DNA from 2 places in the Paenibacillus sp. FSL P4-0184 genome. Region 2 is predicted to be linked to the other one. Evidence: a T-box and tRNA genes for the amino acid it is inferred to sense, from the RefSeq annotation. Region 2 holds a T-box; the other holds one or more tRNA genes.
What was found. A T-box is a leader RNA that pairs with one kind of tRNA and senses whether it is charged. The one in region 2 lies ahead of MKY52_RS14850 (arginine--tRNA ligase), so its partner is inferred to be a tRNA-Arg.
Positions count from the first base shown of each region.

Region 1: it encodes a tRNA-Arg, which carries the amino acid that the T-box ahead of MKY52_RS14850 (arginine--tRNA ligase) is inferred to sense. The anticodon was not compared.

Region 1 covers NZ_JBBORN010000001.1:1,931,059-1,947,744, reverse strand. The annotation lists gene whiA (DNA-binding protein WhiA) at 1-438, shown strand, start outside; gene MKY52_RS08275 (HPr family phosphocarrier protein) at 536-805, shown strand; gene MKY52_RS08270 (SIMPL domain-containing protein) at 953-1,708, shown strand; gene MKY52_RS08265 (stalk domain-containing protein) at 1,835-2,428, shown strand; gene MKY52_RS08260 (DUF3298 and DUF4163 domain-containing protein) at 2,435-2,935, shown strand; gene MKY52_RS08255 (GDSL-type esterase/lipase family protein) at 3,045-3,683, shown strand; gene clpP (ATP-dependent Clp endopeptidase proteolytic subunit ClpP) at 3,779-4,375, opposite strand; tRNA gene MKY52_RS08245 (tRNA-Arg) at 4,569-4,643, opposite strand; gene MKY52_RS08240 (sugar-binding transcriptional regulator) at 4,979-6,031, shown strand; gene gap (type I glyceraldehyde-3-phosphate dehydrogenase) at 6,134-7,144, shown strand; gene MKY52_RS08230 (phosphoglycerate kinase) at 7,261-8,442, shown strand; gene tpiA (triose-phosphate isomerase) at 8,470-9,222, shown strand; gene gpmI (2,3-bisphosphoglycerate-independent phosphoglycerate mutase) at 9,224-10,768, shown strand; gene eno (phosphopyruvate hydratase) at 10,837-12,123, shown strand; gene MKY52_RS08210 (leucine-rich repeat domain-containing protein) at 12,225-14,078, shown strand; gene secG (preprotein translocase subunit SecG) at 14,234-14,467, shown strand; gene rnr (ribonuclease R) at 14,814-16,686, shown strand, end outside.
Region 2 covers NZ_JBBORN010000001.1:3,404,092-3,420,777, reverse strand. The annotation lists gene MKY52_RS14895 (ABC transporter permease) at 1-367, shown strand, start outside; gene MKY52_RS14890 (TetR/AcrR family transcriptional regulator) at 426-1,115, shown strand; gene MKY52_RS14885 (DEAD/DEAH box helicase) at 1,198-4,542, shown strand; gene MKY52_RS14880 (exosporium glycoprotein BclB-related protein) at 4,641-6,116, opposite strand; gene MKY52_RS14875 (hypothetical protein) at 6,495-6,662, opposite strand; gene MKY52_RS14870 (hypothetical protein) at 6,905-7,192, opposite strand; gene MKY52_RS14865 (YncE family protein) at 7,259-8,848, opposite strand; gene MKY52_RS14860 (beta strand repeat-containing protein) at 9,247-11,865, opposite strand; gene MKY52_RS14855 (hypothetical protein) at 11,880-12,239, opposite strand; T-box leader at 12,522-12,738, shown strand; gene MKY52_RS14850 (arginine--tRNA ligase) at 12,779-14,644, shown strand; gene MKY52_RS14845 (GH36-type glycosyl hydrolase domain-containing protein) at 14,699-16,686, opposite strand, start outside.

The DNA of each region.
Region 1 (16,686 bases), 1.5 Mb from region 2:
GCTGGTGAATTTCACCTAAACGCACGCTGCATTGAACGTAAAAAAGGGTTCATTCTATACATTAAAGAAGGCGAGAAGATTATCGAATTCTTAAGTCTGATCGGGGCGCATCAAGCGTTGTTCAAATTTGAGGATGTAAGAATTATGCGTGATATGCGTAATTCCGTGAATCGGATCGTGAACTGCGAGACCGCGAATCTCAATAAAACGATAAGTGCCGCGGTGCGGCAGATTGAGAATATCAAACTGCTGCAGCGAGAAGTGGGGCTGGAGAGCCTACCGGATAAACTGCGGGAAGTTGCAGAAATTCGAATGGCACATCCAGATATCAACCTTAAAGAGGTTGGTGAAATGCTGAAAGGTACGGTTAGTAAGTCCGGAGTAAATCATCGTCTTCGTAAGATTGATGAACTGGCGGACAAGGTTCGAGGCGGCTAGTCACTTTTTTTCTAGTGTGGTTTACGTTATAATGATATAATAATATAAAATTAATGTGAAATTTTTGGGGAGAACTCAATTAGGGGGTAAGCGTTTCATGACAAAGCACCCGGTAGTTGTTCGGTTGAAGACAGGGCTACACGCTCGACCGGCAGCATTGTTTGTGCAAGAAGCTAACAAGTTTTCGTCGGAGATTTTCGTGGAAAAAGACGATAAAAAAGTAAACGCCAAAAGTATTATGGGTATTATGAGCCTAGCGATCAGTTCCGGTACGGAGATCTATATCAGCGCGGATGGTGCAGACGCGGATCAAGCTGTAAACGCTTTGACGAGTCTCGTTAGCAAAGAAGAGCTTGAGAACCAATAATCTTTTGAAGTGACTTTTATTGCATGACTAAAAAGCCCCCAGGGGCTTTTTTTTATACCAAAAAATAGATTTAGTTGTGCAACATTTACCAAAAAGACTCGTCTAGAGGATAATAACAAATCACAAAGGATGAAAGGGGCTGGCAATATGAAAGGTTTGGTAAAGAAGATTGGTTCAGTGTTGATTGTAGGGAGTTTGTTAATTGGAGGGATTAGCATGAGTGGTGTCTTCCAAGGCCCTGCAAAGGCTTACGCAGATGAAGTGCAGAAAAATGTCGTTAGTGTAGTAGGTAAAGGTGAATTGTCCATCAAGCCGGATATTGTATACTTGTCCATCGGTGTGGATACTACGGCTACAACTGCGCAAGAAGCGCAAAAAACAAATGCTGCTAAAATCCAAAAGATCACTACCCTACTGAAGGGGACTTGGAAAATCGCAGATAAGGATATTCAAAGTACCCAATTCTATGTGCAACCCAACTACAGTTATAGCGAAAAAGAAGGACAGCAAGTGAAAGGATACAACGCGAATCATACACTGTTAGTGTCCTACAGAGATCTGACCAAGGTTGGTGAATTGCTAGACGCTGCATCTGCGGCGGGGGCAAATAATATCGGAAATGCACGTTTTTCCGTGGAAGACACTTCTGCCTTTGAAGCTCAGGTGATTGAAAAGGCGATGGCGAACGCAGATGTTAAAGCAGGTGCTATTGCTAAGGCAGCTAAACGTAGCTTGGGTCAAGTAATCACGGTCAGCCAAAATGATGGCAATGTCACTCCGGTTTATTTTGAACAAAATCTAAAAATGGAAATGGCTGCAGCAGATGCTGGTGCAAGCACATCCGTTCAACCGGGAGTAGTTAAAGTTACAACACAGCTGAGCGTAATGTATGAATTGAAATAGTAGCAGAACAAGATGATTGCAGAGAGGAGAGGTGATCTTCCACTAGTAATAGTGGGGGGCGCCTCTTTTTTTGTGTAAATTCTCCAAGATTAGGTTTAATAAACTGGAAATTAGTGGAAAAACTAGATGATGAATATTTCAAAAGAAACAGTACGCAAATGGGGCATAGGTTTGATGTCGGCGGGATTATTGCTTGGTGGAGGATTGCTGCCTAGTGATAAGGGTTATGCAGCGTCTGATCAGACGAAGAGCAAGGCAATTGCTGCAAGTATAGTTTTAAAGGCGAACGGGGTAATTTCTCAGCAGACAGGTATTTTGCAGGAAGGGAAGGTCTGGATTCCGATTACCTTTATGCGTGATGTACTGCAATTACCTCTAACTTATGATAAAAAAGAAAATGCATACACGATCGGAAAGGGAACGACTAAGGCCAAGTTGCTGTTATCTAGCTATGGTACTTCAATTTGGGTGAACAATTATTACATTCGAGAGTATGAAGGAAAGCTAATAAACAACCGCCTCTATGTTCCATCCGCTCTGTTAAATGATTATTTGGGCTATAAAGTGGATTGGAGTCGGGGCTCTAGTAGGTTGAATGTGGTGAATAGATCACAGAATGCGTTGATAGTAACCACGGAGATCTATGCTAAGGATCGAAAAGAGGCTTTGATCCAGCTTGATTATCCGAAGTTTAGTGGATTAAGCAATTCCAATGCATAGCAGGCCATGAATGATATTTTAAAAGAAAGTGCCATGAAATTCGCTGCAGGCGCAGAGAAGGATATCTCGAATCGATCCGGGTCAGAGCCTAAGTATACCTATGATAGAGATTATGTGGTGACCTACAATCAGAATGGTGTGATCAGCTTAGTGATGTCACAGTATAGCGATACGGGCGGCGCTCATGGTATGACCAATCGGGAGGCGTTTACCTTTTCGCTCAAGGATGGCAAACGTCTGCTGTTGGGCGACCTGTTCGGAGCTAACCCAAACTACAAAAAAGAGTTGAATGCTAAGTTGAACAAGCTAGTAAAAGCGGAGGAAAGTTATTTGGGAGGGTTCAACGGATTGAATACGGAAAAGTATTTTTATCTGAAGGATGATCAGGTCGTGCTGTTCTTCCAATTGTATGAATACACAGCTTATGCTGCGGGATTCCCGGAATATCCCTTTACTTTCAAAGAACTGTTGCCGGAAGGCGGTAGCCCATTTGCTGCTGTAAAATAAATAGAGAAGTTGTAACCGCTAGTGTCACCACTGGACATCTCCCCCTTACCAGAATCACCTCGAATTCATATGCTAAATGGAGTAACTAGTTTATGAACGGGGGAGAGCTATGAGCTATCAATACACTGCAATTGGCGATTCCTTGACGACTGGATTTGGCGCTCTGCCAGGTAACGGTTTTGTACCGGTGTACCGTAGAATGGCGGAAGGGAGACTGCGTTCTAATGTAGCCTCTACGAATTTGGGCGTGAATGGATTGACTACTTCTGAACTGGAACAGCGGCTACGGGGGAGTGCAATGACTCGCGAAGCCATTCGAGCAGCCGACATCATCACTCTATCCATCGGTGGCAACGATTTAATCCATGCTGCGAAGGCTGCAGCTAGACAACCTGAAAATTTATCTAAAGAGCTGCGAAGATCATTGCAAGAATGCAAACAAAATTTTGCTGCAATTATGAGTATCCTCTTCCAATTGAAGACGGGAACGCGTAGACCTTTTATCATTCGGATTGTGGGACTGTATAATCCTTATCCTCAGGTAGTGGGTGCTACAGAGTGGGTGCGGCAGTTTAACCGCTATGCCTCACAGTACAGTAGCCGAGTATGTGGGTTTGCTTCTATCTATAGTGAGTTTGCAGGAAATGAGAGAGGGCTATTATCGATTGACCACTTACATCCGAATGGCCGAGGCTACCGTGTGATTGCTGAGAAACTCGATGCGCTTGGATATGGCGGTTTGATTTAACTGAGATTCGTATGGAGTGGTGGTCTGAAAAGTAAAGAGGCTGTGCGCTAACCATCAAGTGGATAGGGCACAGCCTCTTTGCGTTGTTTTATAGCTTACACACCGCTAGGCAGTGTTTTCTCGATGACTTTATCAACGATACCGTAAGTTGCCGCGTCTGCAGCAGTCATGAAGTAATCACGATCTGTATCCTTCTCAATACGTTCTAGCGGTTGACCCGTACGTTCTGCAAGAATACGATTCAACTTATCACGCAATTTGAGGATACGGCGGGCACGGATTTCGATATCCGTTGCTTGACCTTGAGCACCACCCAGAGGTTGGTGAATCATGATCTCACTGTTAGGCAGTGCGAAGCGTTTGCCTTTAGCGCCAGCGTTAAGTAGGAATGCTCCCATGGAAGCTGCCATACCTACACAGATGGTGGAAACATCCGGTTTAATGTACTGCATTGTATCAAAAATAGCCATACCTGCAGTAATGGAACCGCCGGGGCTATTCACGTAAAGGTGAATGTCCTTATCCGGATCTTCGGCAGCCAAGAACAGCATTTGTGCGATGATAGAATTGGCTACCACGTCATTAACCTCCGTTCCAAGGAAAATGATGCGGTCCTTCAGCAGGCGGGAATAGATGTCATAAGCGCGCTCACCGCGGTTGCTCTGTTCTACTACCATAGGAATATAACTCACGTGGAAAACCTCCTTGATATTGGTTCTTCAAATGTATTCATTTTTACTCTTGCCGTATTACCCACATGATAAACAAATTCAAACAAAAAGTCAAAGAAAGTCAAACTTATATTCAAAAAAAAGAGCCGACACGCGGCTCTTTGGTTAAGTAGTAGTATAGGCACTACTAAATTATGTACAAAAGTGAAATTAATGGCGCGCCCGCCAAGAATCGAACTTGGATCTCAGGCTTCGGAGGCCTACGTCATATCCATTGGACCACGGGCGCAACAAAAATGATTATAATACAATTTCTGTGCAATTGCAATGAATTAATAATACTGTACACAGGCTCTATCCCTAGTCTTCAAGGTGGACAAGCGGACATTGTGTTTCAATCAGCGAAAGAATCCGGATTGTTAATGACAGGTTTTTTGGAGCTGAACCTCTTTCCCAATCTTATAAATGTATAAGAAGACAAGCGCTTGAGAATTCTACTCTCGGAAGACTTGCACTTCGAGCAATATTTGGTTAGAATATGAGTGGGACTTAAAAAGTTTACCCGGGACATTTTGAGACCATGAACAAGGGAATAGAGGAAGACGAAGTTGCAGGAGTGAAAGTATGCGTAATTTATTAGATATCCAAAAGCAGCTTCTGCCTGATCTCATGGAAACCCTTAAGAGACGGTACACGATTCTTCATCAGATCATGCTGTCCGATATAATTGGGCGCAGAACGCTTGCCGCTTCGCTTGATATGACTGAGCGGGTACTGCGTGCCGAGACGGATCTTCTGAAATCGCAAGGGCTCATTGAGATCGAGAGCGTTGGCATGCGCATTAGCGCTGCTGGACGTAGACTGCTTGATTTGCTAGAGCCGGTCGTTAAGAGCCTGTTTGGTCTGGATGAGCTGGAAGAGAAAATTCGGGCAACGTACGGTCTGGATAAAGTTATTGTGGTGCCGGGTGATTGTGAGTCATCGCCGTTCACCAAACGTGAGCTTGGCCGAGCGGGTGCAAAAGCGCTGCTCAGTGTACTTCGTACAGATGATATAGTTGCTGTCACAGGTGGATCAACGCTTGCCGACATGGCTGATCAACTGACACCGCCGTTATCCCTTTCCTATAAGAACGCTTGGTTTGTTCCGGCGCGTGGTGGATTAGGAGAGAGTATGGAGATTCAAGCCAATACGATTGCCTCAACAATGGCAAAACGGGTAGGAGCGAATTACCGGTTGCTGCATGTACCTGATTTACTTAGTGGGGATGCCTACCAGTCACTAGCACTTGACTCTAATATTGGAGAGATTGTACAAATCATCCGCAGTTCGCGTATTATTGTACATGGGATTGGGGATGCCATTGAAATGACTCGTCGCCGCAAGCTGGATGAGGCAACTGTCTCAGAAATCCAGGGTGAGGGAGCCGTGGCTGAATCCTTTGGGTATTACTTTAACGAAGATGGTCAGGTTGTCCATACGATGCTTACGATGGGACTACGTCTAGAAGATATTGTTCGGACGGAGACAGTCATCGGTATTGCTGGAGGTAAACCAAAGGCCAAAGCCATTCATGCCATGCTGCGTTTCGGGCAGGAGAATATACTCGTCACCGACGAGGCTGCTGCTGTGGAAATCGGCAAGGAAATTGATAATCAGTTACAGATATCCTCGTAACTCACTAGAACATATATCTTGTATCATACTTAACATTGTTGTCATGACAGGCTTCACGGTCTGTTTTGAATAAATAAAACGAATTCTAGGAGGAACTATTCAATGAGTGTAAAAGTTGGAATTAACGGATTTGGACGTATTGGACGCCTTGCTTTCCGCCGTATTCAAAATGTAGAAGGTATCGAAGTGGTAGCAATCAACGACTTGACTGACGCTAAGATGCTTGCTCATTTGCTTAAATATGATACAACTCAAGGTAAATTCCAAGGTGATGTTGAAGTGCATGATGGCTTCTTCAAAGTCAATGGCAAAGAAGTTAAGGTTCTTGCTAACCGCAACCCTGAAGAATTGCCATGGGGCGACCTAGGCGTTGATATCGTACTTGAGTGCACAGGTTTCTTCACAACTAAAGAAGCAGCTGAAAAACACTTGAAAGGTGGAGCTAAGAAAGTAGTTATCTCCGCTCCAGCTACTGGCGACATGAAAACTGTCGTTTACAACGTTAACGATGACATTCTTGATGGTACTGAGACTGTTATTTCCGGCGCATCTTGCACAACGAACTGCCTAGCTCCAATGGCAAAAGTATTGAACGACAAGTTCGGTATCGTTGAAGGCTTGATGACTACAATTCACGCTTACACTGGTGACCAAAACACTTTGGATGCTCCACACGCTAAAGGTGACTTCAGACGCGCTCGTGCAGCAGCTGAGAACATCATTCCTAACACTACTGGTGCTGCTAAAGCAATCGGTCTTGTTATTCCAGAACTTAAAGGTAAATTGGATGGTGCGGCTCAACGTGTTCCAGTTGCAACTGGTTCCCTGACTGAGCTTGTAACTGTTCTTGATAAGAGCGTTACTGTTGAAGAAATCAACGCAGCAATGAAAGCAGCTTCCGATCCAGACACTTATGGTTACACTGAAGATGAAATCGTATCTTCCGATATCAAAGGTATGACTTTCGGATCCCTGTTCGATGCTACACAAACTAAAGTATTGACTGTTGGCGACAAACAACTCGTTAAGACTGTTGCTTGGTATGACAATGAAATGTCCTACACTGCACAATTGGTTCGTACTTTGGAGAAATTCGCTAAAATCGCTAAGTAATTGACTTGATATAAGTAACATCTATAGAGCGGAAACAGAAGTTCCTTGTTTCCGCTCTTTCTAAATGTATTTCTTGTTTCCTGCTAGAAACAACTTTGGGTGTGGAGGAATTAATCATGAACAAAAAGAGCGTCCGTGATGTAGAAGTAAAGGGCAAACGCGTATTTGTACGCGTGGATTTCAACGTACCTGTAGAAGACGGTAAGATTACTGATGATACTCGTATTCGCGAAACCCTTCCAACCATTAAATATTTGATTGAGAACGGTGCAAAGATCATTCTTGCGAGTCACATGGGTCGTCCTAAAGGTCAATTCGTAGATTCCATGCGTTTGACTACTGCTGCTGAACGTCTGTCCGAGCTTCTCGGCAAACCAGTAGCTAAAGCTGACGAAGCTGTTGGCGAAGCTGTCAAAGCAAAAATTGCTGAGCTAGGCGAAGGCGACGTACTTGTACTTGAGAATGTTCGTTTCTACCCAGGTGAAGAAAAGAACGATCCTGAATTGGCTAAACAATTCGCTGAACTGGCTGATTTGTTCGTCAATGATGCGTTTGGCGCGGCTCACCGTGCACATGCATCGACAGAAGGTATCGCTCATTTCCTACCAGCTGTATCCGGTCTTTTGATGGAGAAAGAATTGACCGTTCTTGGTAAAGCTCTTACTAACCCAGAACGTCCTTTCACTGCGATCATCGGCGGTTCGAAAGTTAAAGACAAGATTGATGTTATTGATAACTTGTTGTCTTTGGCTGATAACGTCCTGATCGGCGGTGGATTGTCTTATACATTCACTAAAGCACAAGGCTTTGAAATCGGTAAGTCACTTGTAGACAACGACAAACTTGACGTTGCTCTTGGATTCATCGAAAAAGCTAAAGCACTTGGCAAAAACTTCATGCTTCCTGTTGATGTTGTTGTTGCTGATAAATTCGGTGCTGATGCTAACACTAAGATCGTTAATTACAATGAAATCCCAGAAGGTTGGGAAGGACTTGATATCGGACCTAAGACTCGTGAACTTTATGCCGATATTATCAAGAACTCCAAGCTGGTTGTCTGGAATGGACCTATGGGCGTATTCGAAATCGATAAATTCGCTGAAGGTACACTTGCAGTAGCGAAAGCTTGTGCAACAACTGAAGGTTACACTGTTATTGGCGGCGGAGATTCCGCAGCAGCAGCAGAAAAATTCCACCTGGCTGACCAAATGGATCACATCTCCACTGGTGGCGGTGCATCCCTTGAGTTCATGGAAGGCAAGGCGCTTCCTGGCGTAGAAGCACTGAACGACAAGTAAGACGTATAGAAGGAGGCAATTAAATTCATGAGAACACCAATTATTGCGGGTAACTGGAAGATGTTCAAAACAGTTCCTGAAGCAGAAAGCTTTATTGCTGACATCAAAGGCAAAGCAGAAGTAGAAGGCGTTGAGACTGTTATCTGCGCCCCATTTACTAACCTGCCTGCACTTGTAGCAGCTGCAAAAGGTACAGACATCAAGATTGGCGCACAGAACCTGCACTTTGAAGATAACGGTGCTTACACAGGAGAAATCAGTGGTGTAATGCTTAGCGATCTTGGCGTAGACTATGTAATCATTGGTCACTCAGAGCGTCGTGCTTATTTTGGCGAAACAGATGAAATCGTGAATAAGAAAATGCATGCTGCATTCCGTCACGGTATCACTCCAATCGTATGTGTTGGCGAAAAGCTCGAAGAGCGTGAAGCTGATCAAACTAAAGCAGTATGTAAAGTACAAACTGAAGCTGCATTCCAAGGACTTAGTGCCGAGCAAGCAGCAAAAGTTGTCATTGCATACGAACCTATCTGGGCTATTGGCACAGGTAAATCTTCCACTTCCCAAGATGCTAACGAAGTTATTGCTTACATCCGCAGTCTTGTAAAAGATTTGTATGATGTTGCAACAGCTGAAGCTGTTCGTATTCAATACGGCGGCAGCGTGAAGCCTGAGAATGTAACTGAGTACATGGGCCAAAGCGACATCGATGGTGCGCTTGTTGGCGGTGCCAGCTTGCAGCCTGCTTCCTTCGTTCAATTGGTTGAGGGGGCGAAGTAAGATGTCAGCTCCAAGACCTGTAGCTTTGATCATCATGGATGGTTTCGGTTTGCGTGGAACATCTGAAGGTAACGCCGTTGCTCAAGCTAACAAACCTAACTATGACCGTTACTTGAAACAATATCCTAATACTACCCTTACTGCTTGTGGTGAAGCTGTTGGTCTTCCAGAAGGCCAAATGGGCAACTCTGAAGTAGGGCACTTAAATATTGGTGCAGGACGGATTGTGTACCAGGATTTGACTCGTATCGATAAATCGATCCGTGAGGGCGAATTCTTCGATAATGAAACACTGGTAGCCGCAGTTAGAAATGCTAAGAACACAGGTAAAAAGCTTCATCTTTACGCGCTTGTATCCGACGGAGGGGTACATAGCCATATTAATCACCTGTTTGCTATGCTTGACCTGGCTAAGAAAGAAGATATGCACGAAGTGTACATCCATGCTTTCATGGATGGCCGGGACGTACCTCCAGATAGTGGTAAGAAGTTTGTTCAAGATCTGGTTGCTAAGATTGAAGAAGTTGGAGTAGGTACAATTGCAACGGTATCCGGGCGTTATTACGCAATGGACCGTGACAAACGTTGGGATCGTGTAGAAAAAGCCTATCGTGCTATGGTTTATGGCGAAGGACCGAAATACACAGATGCTCTGCAAGCTATCACTGCATCTTATTCAAATTCCGTGTTCGACGAATTCGTTGAACCTAGCGTGATTGTAGACAGTGAAGGCAAACCGGTAACGGCAGTAGAGAGCGGCGATTCCGTCGTGTTCCTCAACTTCCGCCCTGACCGTGCTATTCAGTTGTCACAAGTGTTCACGAATCAAGATTTCCGCGGTTTCGACCGGGGTCCTTTGTTCCCGCAAGACTTGCACTTCGTATGCCTGACTACTTTCAGTGAAACGGTACAAGGTTATGTAGCCTATTCACCGAAGAACCTGGATAACACATTGGGTGAAGTACTTGTGCAACACAACAAGAAGCAACTGCGCATCGCGGAAACTGAGAAGTATCCGCACGTAACGTTCTTCTTCAGTGGTGGACGTGATGAGGAACTTCCAGGAGAAACTCGTATCTTGATCAACTCTCCTAAAGTGGCAACCTATGATCTTCAACCTGAGATGAGTGCTTACGAAGTGGCTGCAGCCTGCGTAGCAGAAATCGAAGCGGAAAGACAGGATGCTATTATTCTTAACTTTGCAAACCCTGATATGGTTGGACACTCCGGTATGTTGGAGCCAACAATCAAGGCTGTAGAGGTAACTGATGAGTGTGTAGGTAAAGTAGTGGACGCAGTAGTTGCCAAGGGTGGCGTTGCGATCATTATCGCCGATCACGGTAATGCAGACATGGTATTTGATGAGAACGGTCGTCCGTTCACAGCTCATACTACTAACCCGGTTCCGTTCATCCTTACGGATGAAAATGTTGTATTGCGCGATCGCGGTATCCTTGCTGATGTAGCACCAACCATTCTGGATCTGATGGGAATTCCGCAACCTGCGGAAATGACTGGTCAATCCATGATCGCTAGTCGCAAATAAGGAAACAATACCTAAGATTAAGCTTCAACAATCAAAACCAAAACATTGTTTAAAGGAGATTAACTAAAATGACTATTATTTCTGATGTTTATGCTCGCGAAGTCCTTGACTCCCGTGGTAACCCTACTGTAGAGGTTGACGTTTATCTTGAATCCGGTGCTAAAGGCCGCGCTATCGTTCCTTCCGGCGCTTCCACTGGCGCTCATGAAGCTGTAGAGCTTCGTGATGGTGACAAATCCCGTTACATGGGTAAAGGCGTTCTGAAAGCTGTTGAGAACGTAAATGAAATCATCGCTCCAGAAGTTATCGGTATGGACGCTCTTGACCAAGTGGGCATCGACAAATTGATGATCACTTTGGACGGAACTCATAACAAAGGTAAATTGGGCGCTAACGCAATCCTAGCTGTATCCATGGCCGTAGCTCGCGCAGCTGCAGCAGCATTGGATATTCCTTTGTACGTATACCTGGGCGGATTCAACGCTAAAACTCTTCCAGTACCAATGATGAACATCATCAATGGTGGTGAGCATGCGGACAACAACATCGACGTTCAAGAGTTCATGGTTCTTCCTGTAGGAGCTCCAAGCTTTAAAGAAGCTCTTCGTACAGGTGCTGAAATCTTCCACAACTTGAAATCCGTACTTCAATCCAAAGGCCTGAACACAGCTGTTGGTGACGAAGGTGGTTTCGCACCAAACCTTGGTTCGAATGAAGAAGCAATCACTACAATCATCGAAGCGATCGAAAAAGCTGGTTACAAACCAGGTGTTGACGTATTCTTGGGTATGGACGTTGCTTCCACTGAGTTCTACAAAGACGGTAAATACACCCTTGCTGGCGAAGGTAAATCTTACACTTCCGCTGAGTACGTTGACCTTCTTGCTTCATGGGTTGAAAAATATCCTATCATCACAATCGAAGACGGTATGTCCGAAGACGACTGGGATGGTTGGAAATTGCTTACTGAAAAATTGGGAGACAAAGTTCAATTGGTTGGTGACGACTTGTTCGTTACAAACACTGAGCGTCTTGCAACAGGTATCGAAAAAGGTATCGGTAACTCCATCTTGGTTAAAGTTAACCAAATTGGTACATTGACTGAAACTTTCGATGCTATCGAAATGGCTAAACGTGCTGGTTACACAGCAGTTATCTCTCACCGTTCCGGTGAATCCGAAGATAGCACAATCGCTGACATCGCTGTTGCGACTAACGCTGGTCAAATCAAAACAGGTGCTCCTTCCCGTACAGACCGTGTTGCTAAATACAACCAATTGCTTCGCATCGAAGACGAGTTGGGTGAATTGGCTCAATACAACGGCCTGAAATCTTTCTACAACCTTAAAAGATAATTCACGTCTCTAAAAAGCCTATAAAGGGCCTGCCGCTTTCGGCAGGCCCTTTTTTCTTCTTTTGGCTACTGGTTTCTCAATAAATGATAGGAGCGCTTTTGATGAAAAAGTATATTCGTTGTTCACGTGTCTTCGTGTTATTAATGAGTATTGTATTAATTCACCTATTAATTCCTCAGCCGGTTGAGGCATCTGAGATTAGGGTCGAGGATCCTAACCTTGAACAGGAGATTCGTAGAGATATCAATAAAGCATCCGGCCCCATTACACAAGAGGACATGGAAAAGCTAACATTCCTAGTGGCGCAGGATAAGAAAATAAAATCATTAAAAGGCTTAGAATATGCAACTAATATGACATCGTTATCTTTGAAATTTAATGAGATTCAAGATATTCAGCCATTATCCCAATTGACGAAGCTGGAAAATCTTTATTTGGACGACAACCGTATTATAGATATTAAGCCAATTGCCTCGCTGATACAGTTAGATACGTTGTATATGGATAAAAACTTAATTTCTGACCTGACCCCCTTACAGCATCTGAGCCAATTAACATCTCTTGCGATTAACGAGAATAAAATCTCTTCAATTGATGCGTTGAAAAACCTAAAGAAACTAAACTATCTAGGTATTTCTGATAATAAGGTAGAGAATCTGGATGCCATTTCTGAAATGGATTCACTAACCTCAATCGTCTTTTACAATAATCCAGTAAAGGTTATCTCACCTTTAGTTGGACTTCAGAACCTAGAGTCTCTGAATATGTCCAATAATGAAATTAACTTCAATGAGGAAGCAAATAAGATTGCGCTTCAGACACTCAAAAATAAGGGTGTGAAGTTTTATGGTGAAACGATGGATCAGAGGGTAACAGCAGTAGTTTCCACAGAACCAGCACCACAAGTAGTGGAGACACCGACCAAATATACCTTCCCTATTGCTTTTAACCGAGCGACCAAAGATGGAATTAATTATATTGCAACAAATAATAAGGGTACAATCATGACTACATCGTGGAATTACTTAAACATTACATATGATTACGGAAAGACCTGGGTATCCAGAAGTCTCCCGAGAAATGCCAATTATTATTTTCAATATCATAACAATTTATTTTACCTATCCGTCAGCGATTATAAAGGAACGGAATCCTATTATTCAAAGGACGGTAAAGAATGGACTTCTTTTTTTCTTTACGCACCGAACGGAAGTAAACTTTCTATCCTTCAGATTCAATCAGTCCACGGGAAGCAAGTTTTACTTGCCACAAATGAGTATTTAAAAAGTACTTATATTTTCACTTCAATGAACGGAATATCTTGGGATTATGAAAGTACAATTGCAACTAAGGGTGCAAAATTAATATGGAATGGTAAACAGTATACAGCTCTAGGTGGAGGTTATCTGTATTACGGCAAGCCGAGCACAAAAAATCAGTTTTTGGTGAAACAGAAGGATGGGGTTTCCGGTGAACTGATTATATTTACCTCAACTGACCTGAAGAAATGGACGCAACATTCAGGGGCCGTAAAGAAGTTGAACTATACTTGGTCAAATGCGGACGGTCCTTATAAAGGGTATGGCGTTTATGAGGAACAGCCTGTTATAAATGGCCAGATTCTACTATATGATGATTATTCGCATGTGCTAACATCAATAGATGGCATTAACTTTAAGATCAAAAATACCAATAATTCGTTGCAGACCAATGATTGGCGCTCACCTATTTATGAGAAAAACAAACAATATTATGTATTTATGCATTATTGGGTTTCTTCAGGGGTTGTGAATACGAAAGTATTGACATCTAAGGATAAAATCAACTGGAAGACAACAAAAATAAAAGCTCTAAACAATATGTATGTTTTCCAATCTGGAACGAAGTTCCTTGGATATTCCGATGAGGGAGTCGCTATTTCGGATGACGGTATAAATTGGAAAAAAATCAAATAGAATAGAAGCAAGAGATTACAAGAATCTAGGGAAGATATACAACGGAGGCGGTTGTATTCCATTGAACGCTATGATAAAATAAGAATACTGTTTATGTATCGTGATAACCTCAATTACCATAGATAGTGATGCTTAGGCGTAGGAGGTGGAAGTGAATGGATATCTTTTTGAAAGTTGTGCTCCTGATTTTTTCCGTCGGTCTTATTGCGGTCGTTCTTCTGCAAAAGGGGAAAAGCGCGGGTCTTTCCGGTGCCATCTCCGGTGGTGCTGAGCATCTCTTTGGTAAAACAAAAGCTCGTGGTATGGAACTCGTACTACAACGTGTAACAGTTGGACTTGCTGCAGGATTCTTCATTATGGCGATTCTAGCTGCTGTTTTCATTGACTAAAGTACCTACAGTAAGCCCTCGCTCTGTTCTGAATGGAATGGAGCGAAGGCTTTTTTGTTATAATAAAAAGGGGATAAAGCACCTGCAGGTGCTTTTCTTTGCATAGCAGAAAGAATAAGATTCGATACGGTAAAGCCTTAATAAATAAACTTTCTCCTTCGGTGTGAATGAAATTTCGTACTGCGTTTACCTTTGGATGACAGTAACAGGGATGCGCAGGATTGATTTCGTGTATACTAGGGTATGAAGTAGGTAAAGGTAAATTTTACTTGGCATTACTACAGAGCAGGACAAGACATACATATTTGCCAGCGGCTTGGAGCCGCGGAGGGCTGGGGTGACGAACATGATAACACAAGAAATATTACTCGATTTCATGCGGGAAACTGCATATAAACCAATGACTTATGAAGAGCTGGTGAGCCATTTTGCTCTAGAAGATAGCACAGGGTTTAAAAAGTTCGAGGAACTACTAATTGAATTAGAGCAGGACGGAAGAATTGTATTAACTCGTAATGCACGTTATGGCGTGCCGGAACGAATGGATTTACTGCGAGGCCGGTTACAGGCTCATGCGAAAGGCTTCGCTTTTCTTATCCCGGATGATCGTGATCATCCTGACGTATATATCCATGCGAATGATCTTAAGGGAGCTATGAATGGTGACATCGTCCTTATCCGTATTACCTCTAAAAGTCCGTCCGGCGGACGTATGGAAGGCGAAGTTGAGCGCATTGTAAAACGGGGAGTATTGCAGACGGTTGGCGTATTTCAAAATCTGGAGACCTATGGCTTTGTGCTGCCTGATGATAAACGGATTAATCGCGATATTTTTATTCCGAAGCAATCCTTCATGGGGGCGGTAGACGGTCAAAAGGTCGTTGTACGTATCGTGAATTATCCAGAAGGCCGATCAGCGGCAGAGGGTGAAATTATTGAGATCCTCGGACATAAGGATGATCCAGGAGTCGATATTCTATCTATTATCCGTAAGCATCAGCTGCCAGAGGCCTTTCCGGCTGAAGTGATGAACGAAGCGGACAACGCTCCGGATTCAATCACAGAAGAGGAAATTGCTGAGCAGGGACGTCGCGATTTGCGCGGACTAAACATTGTCACGATTGATGGTGAGGATGCTAAGGACCTGGATGATGCGGTTAATGTTCAGCGACTGGAGAACGGACATTACAAGCTAGGCGTGCATATTGCGGATGTAGGTTATTACGTACGTGAGAGCTCTGAGCTCGATAAAGAAGCCTATGATCGGGGCTGTAGTGTGTACTTGGTGGATCGGGTGATTCCGATGCTGCCTCACCGTTTGTCTAACGGGATTTGTAGTTTGAATCCACAGGTAGACCGCTTAACGATGTCCTGCGAGATGGAATTTAACGAACACATGAAGGTCGTGAAGCACGATGTCTTTACAAGTGTGATTCGCACCAAAGAAAGAATGACTTATTCCAATGTTCGCAAAATTTTGGAGGATGAAGATCCAGAATTGCTGGAGCGCTATAGTCCATTAATTGATGATTTCCGTCTCATGAAAGAATTGGCGATGAAGCTGCGTGATGCGCGGATGCGGCGGGGCGCGGTTGATTTTGACTTTGAAGAGAGCAAAATCATCGTAGATGAGAACGGCAAGGCTGTAGATATCGTGAAGCGTGAGCGTTCTGTAGCTGAGCAGATTATTGAGGAATTTATGCTCGCGGCGAATGAAACAGTCGCGGAGCATTTTCACTGGTTGAAGGTTCCGTTCCTTTACCGGATTCACGAAGATCCAGATCCAGAGAAGCTACAGAATTTTATGGCTTTTGCGGCTAATTTCGGATATCACGTGAAGGGACGTGGCAATTCAGTTCATCCACGTGCTTTGCAGGATCTGTTGGAGCAAATCCAAGGGACTAAAGAACAGACTGTTATTAGCACAATGATGTTGCGTTCCATGAAGCAGGCGAAATATGATGCGGAGAGCACAGGCCATTTCGGACTGGCTGCGGAATACTATTCCCACTTCACTTCGCCGATTCGTCGTTACCCCGATCTGGTCATTCACCGTGTAATGCGTGAAGTGATTGAGAATGGAGGGGCGCTGAGCCAGAAACGACATGATTATTTGGCCGGCCGGATGCCTGACATTGCTCAGCAGTCCTCGGAACGTGAGCGTGTAGCGGTAGAAGCAGAACGCGATACAGAGCAGCTGAAGAAAGCTGAATACATGC
Region 2 (16,686 bases):
TATGATGACGGGAAGCTTTGGTTACGTAATGCTGATCACCTTACTCCTGTCGATGACAGCTTTGACGCTGGGCACGCTACTATCTGCTTTTGCAGCCAACGAGCTACAGATGATTCAGTTCATCCCGCTTATTATCGTGCCACAAGTTTTCCTCAGCGGACTGTTCCCACTCGACACCCTACCGCTGTGGCTACAGCGCATCGGCTACGCAACCCCAATTTATTATGGATCAGAAGCGCTTATGAACATCATGATCCGCGGCAAAGGATGGAATTCCATCGCTCTGGATGTCTATGTACTGATCGGATTCTCACTATTATTCATGGTGCTGAATGTATTGGCACTGCGCAAACACCGGAAAATGTAGCCTCACTAAGAACATTCATCGGTTGAACGGAATGAACCAAGTTTGGAGGATAATTGTAATGAAAGAACATGATTCTGCGGAACAAAATATAGAAGAGCAGTGGATTGAAGAGCTGCTGGCCATAAGTGAAGAGGATAAACTGACACCAAAGCAGATTTCCATTTTGCATGCGGCGATTGAGGTGTTCTCCGAAAAAGGTTACGCTGCTGCTGCGACTAGTGAAATTGCTCAAAAGGCAGGCGTAGCAGAGGGTACGATTTTCCGATATTACAAAACCAAAAAAGATTTACTGCTCTCCATCATTGGCCCTACCATGAGTCGTATGCTCGCTCCTTTTGTACTGCGGAATTTCAACGGGGTACTCGATGTTCCCTATGACAGCTTTGAAGAATTCCTACGATCATTTATCGTCAATCGTCTGGAGTTCGCCCGTAGAAATTTTAAAATGCTAAAGATTCTGATACAGGAGATTCCTTTTCAACCGTTGCTCAGAGAACAGTTCGCAGAAAATATTCTAAGTAAGGTGCTGGAGCGCGTCATCGAAATTGTTGAACACTTCAAGTCAAAAGGTGAAGTCATTGAATTACCCACACCCGCTATTCTACGTTTCACTATTTCATCCATTGGTGGGTATTTGCTTAATCGCCTGCTGCTACAACCGGAGAAGGACTGGAACGATGAGGAAGAGATTAACCTGACGATCCGTTTTATTATGCACGGGATTAGTGGAGTAGCAGCCCCTATTTGATGCGCACGCCCGTTCTGTTATCATAAGGACTATATAATAATCGGACTTTTCGAAGAACAAGTTACGAGGAAGGAATTATGTTATGGGCTTTAGTGTGACAGAACGGGTAATTAAGCTGCTGTGCGGCAAGTCTATTTTTGAAAAAGGATTGGCTTATTACCAGTCTGGAAGCGTTGAAATAATAGATGTTGAAGAACGTAATGAATCCATCCCAGATCTTCCCCGCTCTCGTTATGAAGCGCTCGTTCAAGGGGGCATTGGCTACGAAGTCATGGTTGTCATCGATATCGACGGTGATGTCACGGCAGAATGTACTTGTCCTGCTTACACGCATGGAGGGCCTTTCTGCAAACATATCGCAGCCGTACTGATCAGCATCGATGCCCTTGAAACTGCTGGAGAACGGCCAGCTCATACTGGAACTTCTAGCCTTTCTACTATTGAAGATACTGGAGTCTTAACACCACGTAATGTTACGGATTCTACGCGAGACATGGGAGGAAGGTCCAGAGACCAGCATCTGGTGAGCAGCCTGCTAGGCATGTTCAGTAACCATAAGCCGCGTCCGAGCGGTACTGGGGCTTTTGTGGATAATAGGATCCCTTTAAATGTCGAGTTCATCTGCAAGCCATTCACTTACAGCTATAGCACTACCATGCTGGGAATAGAAATGAAAATCGGCTCGAAACGACTATATGTCGTTCATAGAATAAGAGGTTTTCTGGAACGTGTACATCGTGGAGAAACCTTCGAATTCTCGAAGCATTTCGTCTATGATCCTGCCATTCACAGCTTTCGGAAGGAAGATAACATCGTTCTTCAGAAGCTAATTGAAATTGTCTTCAATGAAAAAATGTATCGCGATAACGTCACTAACTACTCTCCATATGGTGGCAACCTGGGGGGAGATCGCCTGCTGGCTATCCCTCCTTTTTTCTGGGAGACGCTTCAGCCCGCACTTTCAGAAGTTTCGTCGGTATATCTGCAACAAGAAGAGGTGTTGTACGAAGGCATTCATATGTCTAATGAAGCACCGCCCCTTAGCTTTGCGTTCGAACAAGCCGAAGGCGAAGGCTACCATCTGGATATTCAAGGACTGGAGCAGATCTCAGTTCTGGAAGATTACGGACTCGTGCTGTCTGAAGGTAAGCTGTTGAAGCTAACTGCTCAGGAATGCATGCGCCTATCTGAGATGAAGAAAATGCTGGAATCCTCTCGTCGAGATGGCATCGATATTGCCCCCGAACAAATGGAGCCTTTTATGGACAAGGTTATTCCTGGTCTGAAAAAACTGGGAAACGTGCATATCGCCGACTCTATTGCTGATCGAATTGTGCAACATAAGCTTATAGCCAGGCTCTATCTGGACCGCGTGAGAGATCGACTGCTCGCCGGGCTAGAGTTTCAGTATGGTGACATTATCATCAATCCTTTGGATGAAAAAGCCCATGTTCGCGGTACGGACTTGATTCTTATACGCGACGGTGAAGGAGAGGCCCGAATTCTGGAGCTGATGGAGCATGAATCCTTCGCCAAAACCGAAGGCGGGTATATTATGACGGATGAGGACGGTGAGTACGATTTTTTATATCACACGATTCCGTTGCTTGAGCCACTACTAACGGTCTATGCGACCACCGCTGTTAAAGAGAGACTGTTCACGGGAACCACGCCACCCAAGGTAAGCATTAGTTGGAATGAGAAAACCGACTGGCTTGATTTTAAATTCGACATGGGTGGTATTCCCGAATCTGAGATTGTGATGGTCTTAAAATCACTTCAGGATAAACGTAAATACTACCGCTTGCCCGAAGGGGCACTGCTACCGCTGGAGAGCGAGGAGCTCCAAGAAATCATCACCTTTATGAACGAGATGGGCATTAGAGAAGGTGAGATTAAAGGTGCGCAATTTTCTTTACCAGTCGTTCGTGGGTTACACTTAACCTCTTCCGATTCTCAAAGTGACTCAGTCAAACTGAGCAGATCCTTTAAAAGATTACTTGCGAATATGCACAATCCTGAGAACCTTGATTTCCCTATACCAGAGAGTCTAGCTCCTGTGCTCCGGGATTATCAGCAGTATGGATTTCAGTGGCTGAAGACGCTGGCCCATTACCGTTTCGGGGGAATTTTAGCGGATGATATGGGTCTTGGCAAAACGCTACAAAGTATCGCTTTTCTGCTCTCTGAGCTTCCGGATATTCGTCAGAGTGGTCTGCCCGCTCTTATTGTCGCTCCTGCCTCTCTCACCTACAACTGGCATAATGAGCTTAAAAAGTTCACGCCTGAGATTAAGGCTGTTATTGCAGATGGAAGCTTAACAGAACGCGGTCGGATTTTAAAAAATGCAGCGAACGCGGATGTAATCATCACCTCTTACCCACTGCTTCGCAGAGATGTTCAGTTGTATGCTAAGAAATCTTTTCATACCCTGATTCTCGATGAAGCGCAAACCATAAAGAACCATACGACGCAGACCGCTCAAGCAGTTATGGCTCTTCAAGCCCGGCATCGTTTTGCACTTACTGGGACTCCTGTGGAGAACGCGTTGGAAGATCTTTGGTCCATCTTCGGCACTGTGTTTCCCGGGTTGTTTCCAGGTAAGAAGGCTTTTCACGATTTGCCGAGGGAAACTATCGCTAAACGGGCACGTCCCTTTTTGCTGCGCCGCTTAAAGAGTGATGTGTTAAAAGAATTGCCTGAGAAAATCGAATCACTCCAAGCCTGTGAGCTGTTCCCTGAGCAGAAGAAGTTATATGTCGCTTATCTCGCCCGTTTGAAAAAAGAGGCTCTAAAGCATCTGACCCAGGATAGCTTCGGTAATAATAATCGGATTAAAATCCTTGCTGGACTCACCCGTCTGCGCCAGCTATGCTGTCACCCGGCTCTATTTGTGGACGGGTATGAAGGAAGCTCCGCCAAATTCGAGCAGCTGTTTGAAATCATAGAGGAATGCCGCAGTTCAGGTAAACGAATGCTAGTATTCTCCCAGTTCACAGAAATGCTCGGTTTGATTGGACGTGAACTCGGCTATCAAGGTATTCCATATTTTTACCTAGACGGTCAAACGCCTGTGTCTCAGCGCGTAGATTTATGTAATCAATTTAATGAAGGGGAGCGGGATATTTTCCTTATCTCCTTAAAAGCTGGCGGAACTGGACTCAACTTAACAGGAGCAGACACTGTCATTCTATACGATCTATGGTGGAACCCTGCCGTCGAACAGCAAGCTGCAGATCGGGCTCACCGAATCGGACAGAAAAAAGTAGTTCAAGTCATTCGGCTCGTCACCCAAGGTACTGTGGAAGACAAGATGTATGAGCTACAACAGAAGAAAAGGAACTTAATCGATGAAGTGATCCAGCCAGGTCAGGAAGGGTTATCTACCCTTACAGAACAAGACATCCGAGAAATTCTGATGATCTAGGTGTAATGATGGTTGGAGAAAAATAGGGATATCCTTCAGCCAAACGGCTTTTCGGATATCCCTTTTTCTGTAGTAAATACGTCATAATCATCATCAGATTATGCGATTGTAACTCCTGCACTAGCGTAGCCTGCAATGGTTGTAGCAACGTCGACTCCGGCTGATACTGTTGAAGTAAAGACCAACAACAAGCGCTCTCCCACAGTTACAGGAATGCTCAAACCTGTGGTATTACCACTGCTAATTGTGCCAAGTGAAAGGACACCTGTAAATGGAGGACTTAATGTGACTACAGCACCAGGGACTGCAGTAAAGGTATTGTTAGGGGTAGAAGAACTGTATAATTGAGCAGTGATTGTTACTGTAGAACCTAATAAACTAAGCGCTGCTGTTGTGCTGAAATAGGCCGCCAAAGAAGTAATCGTTCCGGTGCGTGGTACTGAGAATGCAAAGTTCAGCAAGGTTCCGGCCGCTCCGGTGAGATCTATCGTACCGCCAGCAGCACTAATATTCGTCGCACTACTTCCGAATCCTACGATACTTGAAGTATTCAGCAAGCCTCCTAATACAGTTGTCATAGCTACAGGAAGACCAGAAGCATAAGGAATGATTGCACCTGAACCAGTAGGTCCCGTTGCTCCGGTTGTTCCTGTCACTCCAGTCGCTCCAGTTGCGCCAGCACTTCCTGTGGCTCCTGTTGCACCTGCGCTTCCTGTCACTCCTGTTGCACCTGCGCTTCCCGTCGCTCCTGTTGCACCTGCGCTTCCCGTCGCTCCTGTTGCACCTGCGCTTCCTGTCACTCCTGTTGCACCTGCGCTTCCCGTCGCTCCTGTTGCACCTGCGCTTCCCGTCGCTCCTGTTGCACCTGCGCTTCCCGTCGCTCCGGTAACTCCTGCGCTTCCTGTCGCTCCGGTAACCCCTGCGCTTCCTGTCGCTCCTGTTGCACCTGAACTTCCCGTTGCTCCGGTAACTCCAGCGCTTCCCGTCGCTCCTGTTGCACCTGCGCTTCCCGTTGCTCCGGTAACTCCTGCGCTTCCTGTCGCTCCTGTTGCACCTGCGCTTCCCGTCGCTCCTGTTGCACCTGCGCTTCCCGTTGCTCCTGTTGCACCTGCGCTTCCTGTCGCTCCGGTAACTCCTGCGCCTCCTGTCGCTCCTGTTGCACCTGCGCTTCCTGTCGCTCCGGTATCTCCGGTGGCTCCAGTGGCTCCTGAATAACCTATATTTTCACCATACAGTTCAGAGTAGACAAGCCGATGAGCAGTCACTAATTGACCTGTGCTGCTTTTTCCCCATACAGAGATTTGAATAGGATCGTCTATCAAAGTTGGTGTTGAAAATGAAAATTCGAATGAATCAAAATTTGCATAATAATCATTTGTTAGTACTTCATTAGGTCCCACAGTATGAAGTTCACTAACATATAGTGTTCTTGTACCGTTCATATAATATCCTTCGACTTGAATCAACGACGCAGTGACATCACTCTGATTAACAAGTTTAATAGTAACAAGCTGAGTGGGTCTTTCACCGCTTACCAGATTGTTTTCTATAGGTCCAGTAGATAGATAACTCAAGTTATCAACTCCTTTATTTTTAAATAGATTGCCTGCAAAAAATTCTAAATAGTAGCGTTACTATAATCATTCCTCCGATCTACTCTAAATTCGCTAACAATGAGCCTATTATATTTTTCAGTTGGAAATTTTCGGCTCTTAATAGTAATATTCTTTTCTCTTTTTAATGTGTGGACATCTATCAAAAGTTACTACTATACATATTGAGTGCTATTGGAAAAATCTAAAATCTATCAATATTCAATAGATTTTAACTCTTAGGAGCATTATTCCGTTCTGCCCAAAACTTGTCCCGTTAACAAAACAGAGGAGAACTCAGTAAGCCTTACTTACGGCTACAGAGTATCCCCTCTTTGTACCATCAACTCAGAGATAAATTTACGTCAATTCATGAACAGACCAAACTATACCCGAAGTATTGGCACCGCCCAGATTCAAAGGAACCGTCAAGCCATTAGAAACATAGAACAAACCAATAACATCACCTGCTGTTAGTGCAAATTCTCCAACCAACGTTACAGTCCCACTTCCCAAAATAGCTCTCAAAGATAAAACGATCGCTACATTCGCATTTAGTAAGGAAACAAGCCACTTACCAAATCAGTTATAGTAGGGGATGTTCTCCGGACTACGAAGGATGGAATCCTAGCACCAAGACTTACTGTGATTGTAGTAGTTGTGGAATAATTGATAGTCGCTACAAATGGATATTTACCTGTAGCCGGAATAGTATAGTTGCCAGAAGTTACATTGAGTTTCACACTATCATAATAAGATGTCGTTACACTCTAACCTGTGATTTGAGATGATGTGGCAACTGAAAATGTAGGAAAAAATGCTGAGAATCCCTCTTGTTGGACGTTCGGCCCAGGTGCATAAGTATCTCCTGTTGCTCCGTTAACTTCCTGTGTACGCATCACAATAACCTCATCCACCAGGATGTTGCAAGCGGGAACCCTCTGCGACAAGCTGAAGGATAACTGGGCAAAAGCAGTCGTGGGTGGTGCAATAATTGTTACGCCCTCGAAGGTTTGCCCTTGCAAGGCCGTGAAGAAGTTGGTCGGCACAATCAACATTAGCCCCGTACCCAAAAAATGGATATTGAATGGCCATAACCATCTCCCCTCGTCTCATGGACAGAATTACGTACTGACTCCTACCCCAAAGGGGGAATCACCAACCGTGATAGATGTAATTTGAGTATTGGTAGATCCACTGAATACTAAAACCGAATCAGCAAATTGACTCGATGCATAGATTGTGTTTGTAGAAGGGTTTACTCCCACTCCGTCAGTTCCTGGCGAAAATAGAATGAGCGGAATATCTGTAAGTATACTATCAGCTAATCCGTCAATTACCGTAATATTGTTGGAACCTGCTGCATAAATTCGATTGGTTAAAGGATTTACTCCTATACTTGTTACGCTGGTAACAGGAATCGTAACAACTGCGGTATTTGTTAAACTGTTAATAACTGTTACATTACTACTACTAGCGTTAGCAACATATACCTTATTCGAGATTGGGTTAACTCCTATACCTACAGGGTTATCTCCAACTGGAATGGTAGTAAACACACTGTTGGTGATACCGTCTATTACCATTACGTTGTCTAAACTTTGATTTGTCACATAGATGCTATTTGTAGATGGATTGACTCCGACTGCAAACGGCCCGCTAAAACCGGGTATAGTAGCAATTACAGTATCGTCTGAACCATTTATTACTGAAACAGAGCTATTGTTGTTGTTTGCTACATAAATCCGATTGGTAGAAGGGTTAACATCTACTCCCAATGGTCTACTTTCAACGGGGATTGTAGCAATTACGGTATTGGTAAAACCATCGATCACTGAAACATTGTCTAATTGTGAATTTGCAACGTAAATCTTATTAGCGAAGGTGTTGACCCCAACACCAAAAGGACCATCACCGACATTAATTGTACCGATTACGGTATTGGTTAGACCGTTAATCACCGAAACGTTATCGCTTTGATTGTTTGCAACATATATGCGGTTCACTGGTGCAAAAGAGAGTCCCGTTGCTCCTGTTACTCCAGTTCCTCCTGTTATTCCCGTTGCTCCCGTTACTCCTGTTGCTCCGGTGCTTCCGGTTGCTCCTGTTATTCCCGTTGCTCCGGTGCTTCCTGTTGCTCCCGTTGCTCCGGTTGCTCCTGTTGCTCCGGTGCTTCCGGTTGCTCCGGTGCTTCCGGTTGCTCCTGCTACTCCGTTTGCTCCGGTGCTTCCGGTTGCTCCTGCTACTCCGTTTGCTCCGGTGCTTCCGGTTGCTCCAGTTGTTCCCGTTGCTCCGGTTGCTCCGGTGTCTCCTGCACTTCCCGTCGCTCCTGTGCCTCCGGTGGCTCCTGTAAATCCAATATTATCACCATATAATTCAGAATAGACAAGCCTATGAGCAGTCACTAATTGACCTGTGCTGCTTTTTCCCCAAACAGAGATTTGAATAGGATCGTCTATCTGAGCTGTTGTTGTGAATAAAAATTCAAATGAATCAAAATCTGCATAATAATCATTCGTTTTCACTTGATTAGGTCCCACAGTATGAAGTTCACTAACATATAGTGTTCTAGTACCATTCATATAATAGCCTTCGATTTGAATCGCTGCCGCAGTGACATCGCTCTGATTAACAAGCTTAATCGTAATAAGCTGGGTGGGTCTTTCACCACCTACCAGATTGTTTTCTATAGGCCCAGTAGATAAGTAGCTCAATTTCCCAACTCCTTTTATCTTTAAATAGATCGACTACAACAAGATTGTCCTACAAAAAATTCTTAATAGTAGCGTTACTATAATCATTCCTCCGATCTACTCTAAATTTGCTAACAATGAGCCTATTATATTTTTCAGTTGGAAGTTTTCGGCTCTTAATAGTAATATTCTTATCTCCCCTTAAGATGTGGACATCCATCAAAAGCTACTACTATACATATTGAATCCTACTTTAAAAACTCTGGAAATCTATCATCATTCAATTAGACTGAAAATCTTGGAAGCATTATTCCGTTCTGCCCAAAACTTGTTCCGTTAACAAAACAGAGGATAACTCAGTAAGCCTTACTTACGGCTACAGAGTATCCCCTCTTTGTACCATTAACTCAGAGATAAATTTACGTCAATTCATGAACAGACCAAACTATACCCGAAGTATTGGCACCGCCCAGATTCAAAGGAACCGTCAAGCCATTAGAAACATAGAACAAGCCAATAACATCACCTGCTGTTAGTGCAAATTCTCCAACCAGCGTTACAGTCCCACTTCCCAAAATAGCTCTCAAATCTAGAATAAGCGCAACATTCACATCCAACACAGGGAATAATCCACTTACCAAATTTGTTGAAGTAGGAGAAGTTCTCTGAACTACGAAAGCTGGATTAACCCCACTACCAAGACTAATTGAGATTGAGGCAGTTGTGGAATAGTTAATGGTCGCTTCAATAGAATATCTACCCGTTGTCGGAACTGTGTAATTTCCCGTAACGGGGTTAAAGGAAGGATCAGAATAGAAAGGAGAAGCCACAGACCATCCAGTCAGTTGGGAAGAAGTAGAAACTGACAAAGCTGATAGGAACGCAGAGAATCCCTCAGCTTGAATATTCGGCCCTGTTGCTCCTGTCACTCCAGTTATTCCTGTTACTCCCGTTACACCAGTCGCTCCGGTTGCTCCAGTCGCTCCAGCTGCTCCGGTTGCTCCTGTCACTCCAGCTGCCCCTGTTGCTCCAGTCACCCCGTCGGCTCCCGTTGCCCCGGTCACTCCATCGGCTCCTGTTGCTCCAGTTACACCTGCCGCTCCCGTCGCTCCAGTCACTCCGTCGGCTCCCGTTGCTCCAGTTACACCTGCCGCTCCCGTTGCCCCAGTCGCTCCAGCTGCTCCGGTTGCTCCGGTTGCTCCTGTCACTCCGTCGGCTCCCGTTGCTCCAGTTACACCTGCCGCTCCTGTTGCCCCTGTCACTCCAGCTGCTCCTGTTGCCCCTGTCACTCCGTCGGCTCCCGTTGCTCCAGTCGCTCCAGCTGCCCCGGTTGCTCCAGTCGCTCCTGTTGCTCCAGTTACTCCAGCTGCTCCGGTTGCTCCAGTCGCTCCATCAGCTCCGGTTGCTCCAGTCGCTCCTGTTGCTCCAGTTACTCCAGCTGCTCCGGTTGCTCCAGTCGCTCCAGCTGCTCCGGTTGCTCCTGTCACTCCAGCTGCCCCTGTTGCTCCAGTCACCCCGTCGGCTCCCGTTGCCCCGGTCACTCCATCGGCTCCTGTTGCTCCAGTTACACCTGCCGCTCCCGTCGCTCCAGTCACTCCGTCGGCTCCCGTTGCTCCAGTTACACCTGCCGCTCCCGTTGCTCCAGTTACACCTGCCGCTCCCGTTGCCCCAGTCGCTCCAGCTGCTCCGGTTGCTCCTGTCACTCCGTCGGCTCCCGTTGCTCCAGTTACACCTGCCGCTCCTGTTGCCCCTGTCACTCCAGCTGCTCCTGTTGCCCCTGTCACTCCGTCGGCTCCCGTTGCTCCAGTCGCTCCAGCTGCCCCTGTTGCTCCAGTCGCTCCCGTTGCTCCAGTTACACCTGCCGCTCCCGTTGCCCCAGTCGCTCCAGCTGCTCCTGTTGCCCCTGTCACTCCATCGGCTCCCGTTGCACCAGTCACTCCATCGGCTCCCGTTGCTCCAGTCACTCCATCGGCTCCTGTTGCTCCTGTTGCTCCATCGGCTCCTGTTGCTCCTGTTGCTCCTATTGCTCCATCGGCTCCTGTTGCTCCTGTCGCTCCATCGGCTCCCGTTGCTCCTGTCACTCCGTCGGCTCCCGTTGCTCCATCGGCTCCAGTTGCCCCTGTTGCTCCAGTTACACCTGCCGCTCCCGTTGCTCCAGTTACACCTGCCGCTCCCGTTGCTCCAGTTACACCTGCCGCTCCCGTTGCTCCAGTCACTCCATCGGCTCCCGTTACTCCTGTTGCTCCTGTCGCTCCATCGGCTCCCGTTGCTCCTGTCACTCCGTCGGCTCCCGTTGCTCCATCGGCTCCCGTTGCCCCTGTTGCTCCAGTTACACCTGCCGCTCCCGTTGCGCCAGTTACACCTGCCGCTCCCGTCGCTCCAGTCACTCCATCGGCTCCCGTTGCTCCGGTCACTCCATCGGCTCCCGTTGCTCCGGTCGCTCCATCTGCTCCCGTTGCTCCGGTCGCTCCTCCGGCTGCCCCTGTTGCACCAGTCACTCCGTCGGCTCCTGTTGCTCCTGTTGCTCCTGTCGCCCCGTCTGCTCCGGCTGCCCCTGTCGCACCAGTCGCTCCGGCGACTCCAGTTGCTCCATCCGCACCCGTTGCCCCTGTCGCTCCATCTGCTCCATCCGCACCTGTTGCTCCTGTCGCTCCATTTGCACCTGTAGCACCAGTTGTCCCTACCGTTGCTCCGTATAATTCTGAATGGACAAGTCGGTGAGCAGTCACGACTTGACCTACACTATTTTTTCCCCATATAGAAATTTGAATAGGATCATCTACCAGGCTTAAAGTCGTAAAAATAAATTCAAATGCATCAAAATCCGCATAATAGTCCTTTGTTACAACTTGATCAGGCATAACGTTAACAAGCTCACTAACATATAAAGTTCTTGTCCCATTCATATAATAACCTTGGACAAGAACCGTAGAAGAAATAACGTCGCTTCGGTTATCGATTTTGATCGTAACATGTTGAGTAGGTCGTATACCTCCCACCATGGTATTATCTATCGGCCCGGTAGATAAATAGCTCAATTCTCAACACTCCTTTAGATTATTCCTGCATGTTTTTCCCATGCTACTACGCGATGAGAATCTACCAATCCCCCTGAATTCTGTTTTCCCCAAAATGAGATCCCTATCTCTTCTTCAATTTCTTCTAAGGTTGCAAACTCAAATTCAAATGCGTCTAAATCAGCAAAATAATTCCTAGTTAAAACTTGGTTAGGTGCGAGACTCACCATTTCATTCACATACATCGTTCTTGATCCATCTAGTAAAAACCCTTGAATGACTAGATTATAAGAATTAAGGGAATCACGATTAACTACTTTTACTGTTACCATTTGCGTCTGTCTGATCCCCAGAATTGGACTATTATCTATAGGTCCAGTTGAAAATAAAGCCATCTCTATTCACTCCTCCCTTCCACCAGCAGTTCGAAAGATTAAAAACTACAACACTAGTAACATGGTTCATAACTAATAGCTCTATATAGTAATATTCTGTATTTAAAGTTAATGTGTGGACATTTAAGCAAAGGAATTGCCACCCGAAAAAAAGACAACCTTCTATTCTTTGAATTTGTAATCTACTAATCGGACAATCTAAAACTCAAGCATCTTCTAGACTTTACTGAGTAACACCCTATTGCTTTTTTCTAAATATTCGTTATACTGATAAAAATTATTCAAGCATCGATGAGCGGGAGAGTAGTTAACGTGTTCTAGTCCACAGCGAGCCGGGTAAGTGCAAGCCGGTACAGATCACCTAATGAAGCGCACCCGTGAGATGGACTTCTGAACCTAAGTAGGAAGTCCCGGCTGAAGACCGTTATCCTGTAAGGTGGCTAAACATCTGTTTAGCAACGAGAGTGGTACCGCGAGCGCTAAAGCCCTCGTCTCTTTTGAGACGAGGGCTTTTTTGTATTTTTAAAGGAGGGTATAAAATGTTAAGTCAAATCATCAAACACAGCATTGAACAAAGTGTAAAAAAAGTATTCCACACCTTAGAAGTTGCCTACCCAAACGATGTTGCAATTCTGATCGAACAGCCAGCTAATCTAGAGCATGGTGATTATTCCTGCAATATTGCTATGCAGCTAGCCAAACTCCTGCGTAAATCCCCTCTCGACATAGCAGAGTTAGTAAAAGCAGAAATTAAATTACAAGAGAGTTACACGGGTCTTTTACAAAAAGTCGAAGTAGCTGCTCCTGGATTTATTAATTTGTATATGAATTGGCAGGTGTGGGCTAAACATTCCTTTAATCTGCCTGACAGCACAAGGGAAAAGGTCATCATAGAGCACACTTCAATCAATCCAAATAAAGCTGCTCATGTAGGTCATCTGAGAAATGCTTGCATCGGCGATGCGCTGGTCAGAATAATGAAAAGAACCGGACATAACGTAGAGGTCCATAACTACGTGGATGATCTGGGCAACCAGCTGGCAGATACAGTCGTTGGTTTATTAAATGTACCTTTAGAAGGGGAACATCAACGTTTCGGTGATTATTGCTGGGATCTATATGCCAAAGTGAACAAAGAATATGCACGGAATCCAGAGATCACTCACAAGCGCACGGATATGCTGCATGCCCTTGAACAGGGTGATGGTAATGAGGCGTGGCTGGGCAACCTAGTCGCTGAACGTATTGTGAGAGAACATATATCGGAAATGAAGCGTTTTGGTATTCACTATGACCTGCTGGTGTGGGAGAGCAATATTTTAAAAGAGGGCTTCTGGACAGCCGCATCTGAGCTATTGAAGCAAACGGCAGTTTTTGTACAGGAGACTGAAGGCAAACTTGCGGGCTGCTGGGTGCTAAAGCAAGGGACAGAGGTTAGCAGTGGAGCGGAGTCAGAGGATCATCAGATGGATAAGGTGCTTGTGCGTTCGAATGGGATTTTGACATATACAGCCAAAGACATTGCTTATCATCTCTGGAAATTCGGTCTACTATCCAAAGATTTCACCTACAGTGAATTCTCGTCTGGTTTATGGACCACAGGTTTAACTGGAACCCCTGAGCCTTATGGACATGCCGACCGTGTTATTAACGTGATCGATTATAGACAGGAATATCCGCAACAAATGGTTAAGCAGGCTTTAGGAGCACTAGGATATAACGAGCAGGCTGAGAAGCTCCATCATGTAAGTTATGGCGTTGTTTCTCTCAGTCCGGCCTCTGCTGCTGAGCTGGGGATAGATGTTTCAGAAGGGAAATCTTCTTATGCCATGTCCGGGCGCCAAGGAATCGGCGTTAAGGTGAGCGATTTAGTAAAGCTTATGGAACAGAACATAGAACATTCGCGCTCCGATAAAGAGGGTCTTTCCAGCCATATCATTGCAGCTGCTGCTATTCGTTATTATCTGCTGCGGTTTAACCTGGGAACGGAAATCGTGTTTGATTTCAAACAGGCTACCGAAATATCCGGTAATACCGGGGTTTATCTGATGTACACCTATGCCCGTGCCAGCAGTGTTTTGAGCAAATCTACAATCCCATTCATCACAGATGCCTCAAAGCTTCAATTTCCACTCGAAATGGAAAAAGCAGAGCTCGCTTTGCTGAGACAGCTTAGCCTCTGGCAGGAGACATTGTATTCTGGCAGCATAGAATTGACGCCGAATATACTCTGCACGTACGCTCATACCTTAGCCACACTTTTCAATAACTTCTATTCTATATGTCCGATTTTAAAAGGTGAGGAGGCTACCATCGCGTTCCGCCTCTGGCTCACTTCGAGATTTAAGGACACTTTAGGTGATGTGCTAGAGGTGCTTGGGTTACCGACACCGAGCCGTATGTAGTACAAAAAGGGCAATCTCCACGCTTATCGCGGAGATTGCCCTTCTTTTATTATCTTACTTATAAATGTCTATCACATTTCCAGCTTCTACGCAGAGGCGATCAAAGTCCTCACGTTTGATACGGATACCGCCACTACGGTAGCGATTAAGCGTACCTTCCGCTTGTACTTCTGTACCGTTAACAGTAATCCGACTGTTATCAGAGCCCGAAAGGTGATAAATAAAGTCTACCTTAGTGCCTGCATATTCAAAGCTAAAGCGCATTCCGTCCAGCGACTCCGGCAGAATTGGATCGACGATTAAATCTCCGCCTTCCGTACGGATCCCCAGTGCATTCGAGATCAACTGGTTCATGTAGATCCCAGGACCGCTTGAATAGATTCTCCAGCCACCTTTAACCGCTACGTCACCATTACGCAGTTTATCGAAATTCTCCTGTGCCTCGTAACGGGTGTTAAATTTACCATCCGAGCTACTGAAATAAGAGTTAGCCTGACGGAGTTCAGCGTTTGGCACCACGTCGCGGATTCCGATCGGATTGATCGCCGCTAGGCCATTCCAGACCTGATCGGTTTTCCCTAGCTTAGCCATAGCTTCTACATAACGGATGTGTGCATGTACATATTGAAGTCCAATTTCCCGACCAAAGTTAGAAGCTTGCTCCGCACGTTTGAAATGGGTGCTTACGCCGCCAACATATTGAGCTGGACGGTTCATCAGACGAACGCCGTCTGGACAGAACAGTTTATCCTGGATTACTTCATAGTGCGCTTCAGCTTGTTCTGGTGTAAGCAGCTCACTGATCATACTGCGCGTCATTGGCAGCAGACGGTATTGGATCCCTGTTTCCGTATCGCTTGGATGCACCATAAGCTTCACTTGCTCTGGGTCCTCCATATACAAGAAGCCTGGAATTACCTCAGATTGAAGCATATGTGTGTTGAAATCCTCACGAATTCCCTCCACCATCGCTTTCAGCTCTTCCGAACCTGCTGGATCAACTTTATGAAGCACTTCTGAGAACTGATTCAATGTCTGATAGGTAAGCGCCACTGTCCAACTGCTAACCATGTACTGCTTCAGCTGTGGATTTGCAGGCTGGAGTGTATCATCCCAGTCTCCATCACCGTACGAGGACAAATGCGTGTCATGCAGGAAGTGATTCTTAATATAAGCAACTTCCTTCCGTGCATGATCCAGCAGCGTCGCTTTTTCCTCTGTAAAATCAAAGCTATGCTTACGAGTATAAGGTACAGTCGCTTGCAAAATACTGTAGTCTTGCGTTACCGCCAAATAGTCTCCAAGCACTTTGAGTGGCCATACAATAATATCTCCATGGCTCTCCTCTTGCTGAATCTTCGTATATTTATCAAACATGAACCACTGTGGCCAGTTACCATCATCTTCATATTGATGAGCATACAGGGTCAGCAATATTTCACGAACCTGATCGTATTTTTGCGTAGCCATGAAGTATTCCACTGGTCCCTGACACACGTCACGGGTTCCCCAAGCAGCGCCGCCGTATTGTTCCAATCCGTGAGGGACTGAATAATGGACGAGCATATTATGTGTATACCACCAAGCCAGAGCATTTACCTTAAACAACTCACCTTCGGACCCATCACCTAACGTCAAGCGGAAGCCATTCATAACCCCGCTGTAGAATTCGCGGTATGCGGAAATCTCCTCTTCAGCTGTACCGCTGCTCGATTGAATCTCCTTACCATCCAGAAGACCTTGAATGTTCAATGTCCACTCACTGCTCTCCGACAGTTCCAGAATAGCTAGCGGTGCATCAGACTTCTCAGCATGAGAGACAAGTCTACCTTCATTTTGAAGAGTGAAATCCGCTCCCTGTACCTGGAATTTATACTGCAGATCAGGATATTCTCCTGCACTTAGTGCGCTTCTATCAGCCGAGAAGGTTATGGTTCCTCCTTCTTGCTTGAATTGATATGGAAGCTCGTATTCATTAACGTTCATAGTGATTTGATTAGTGACTAGATAGCGATAAGCTTTTCCACTTTCCGTACGCACAT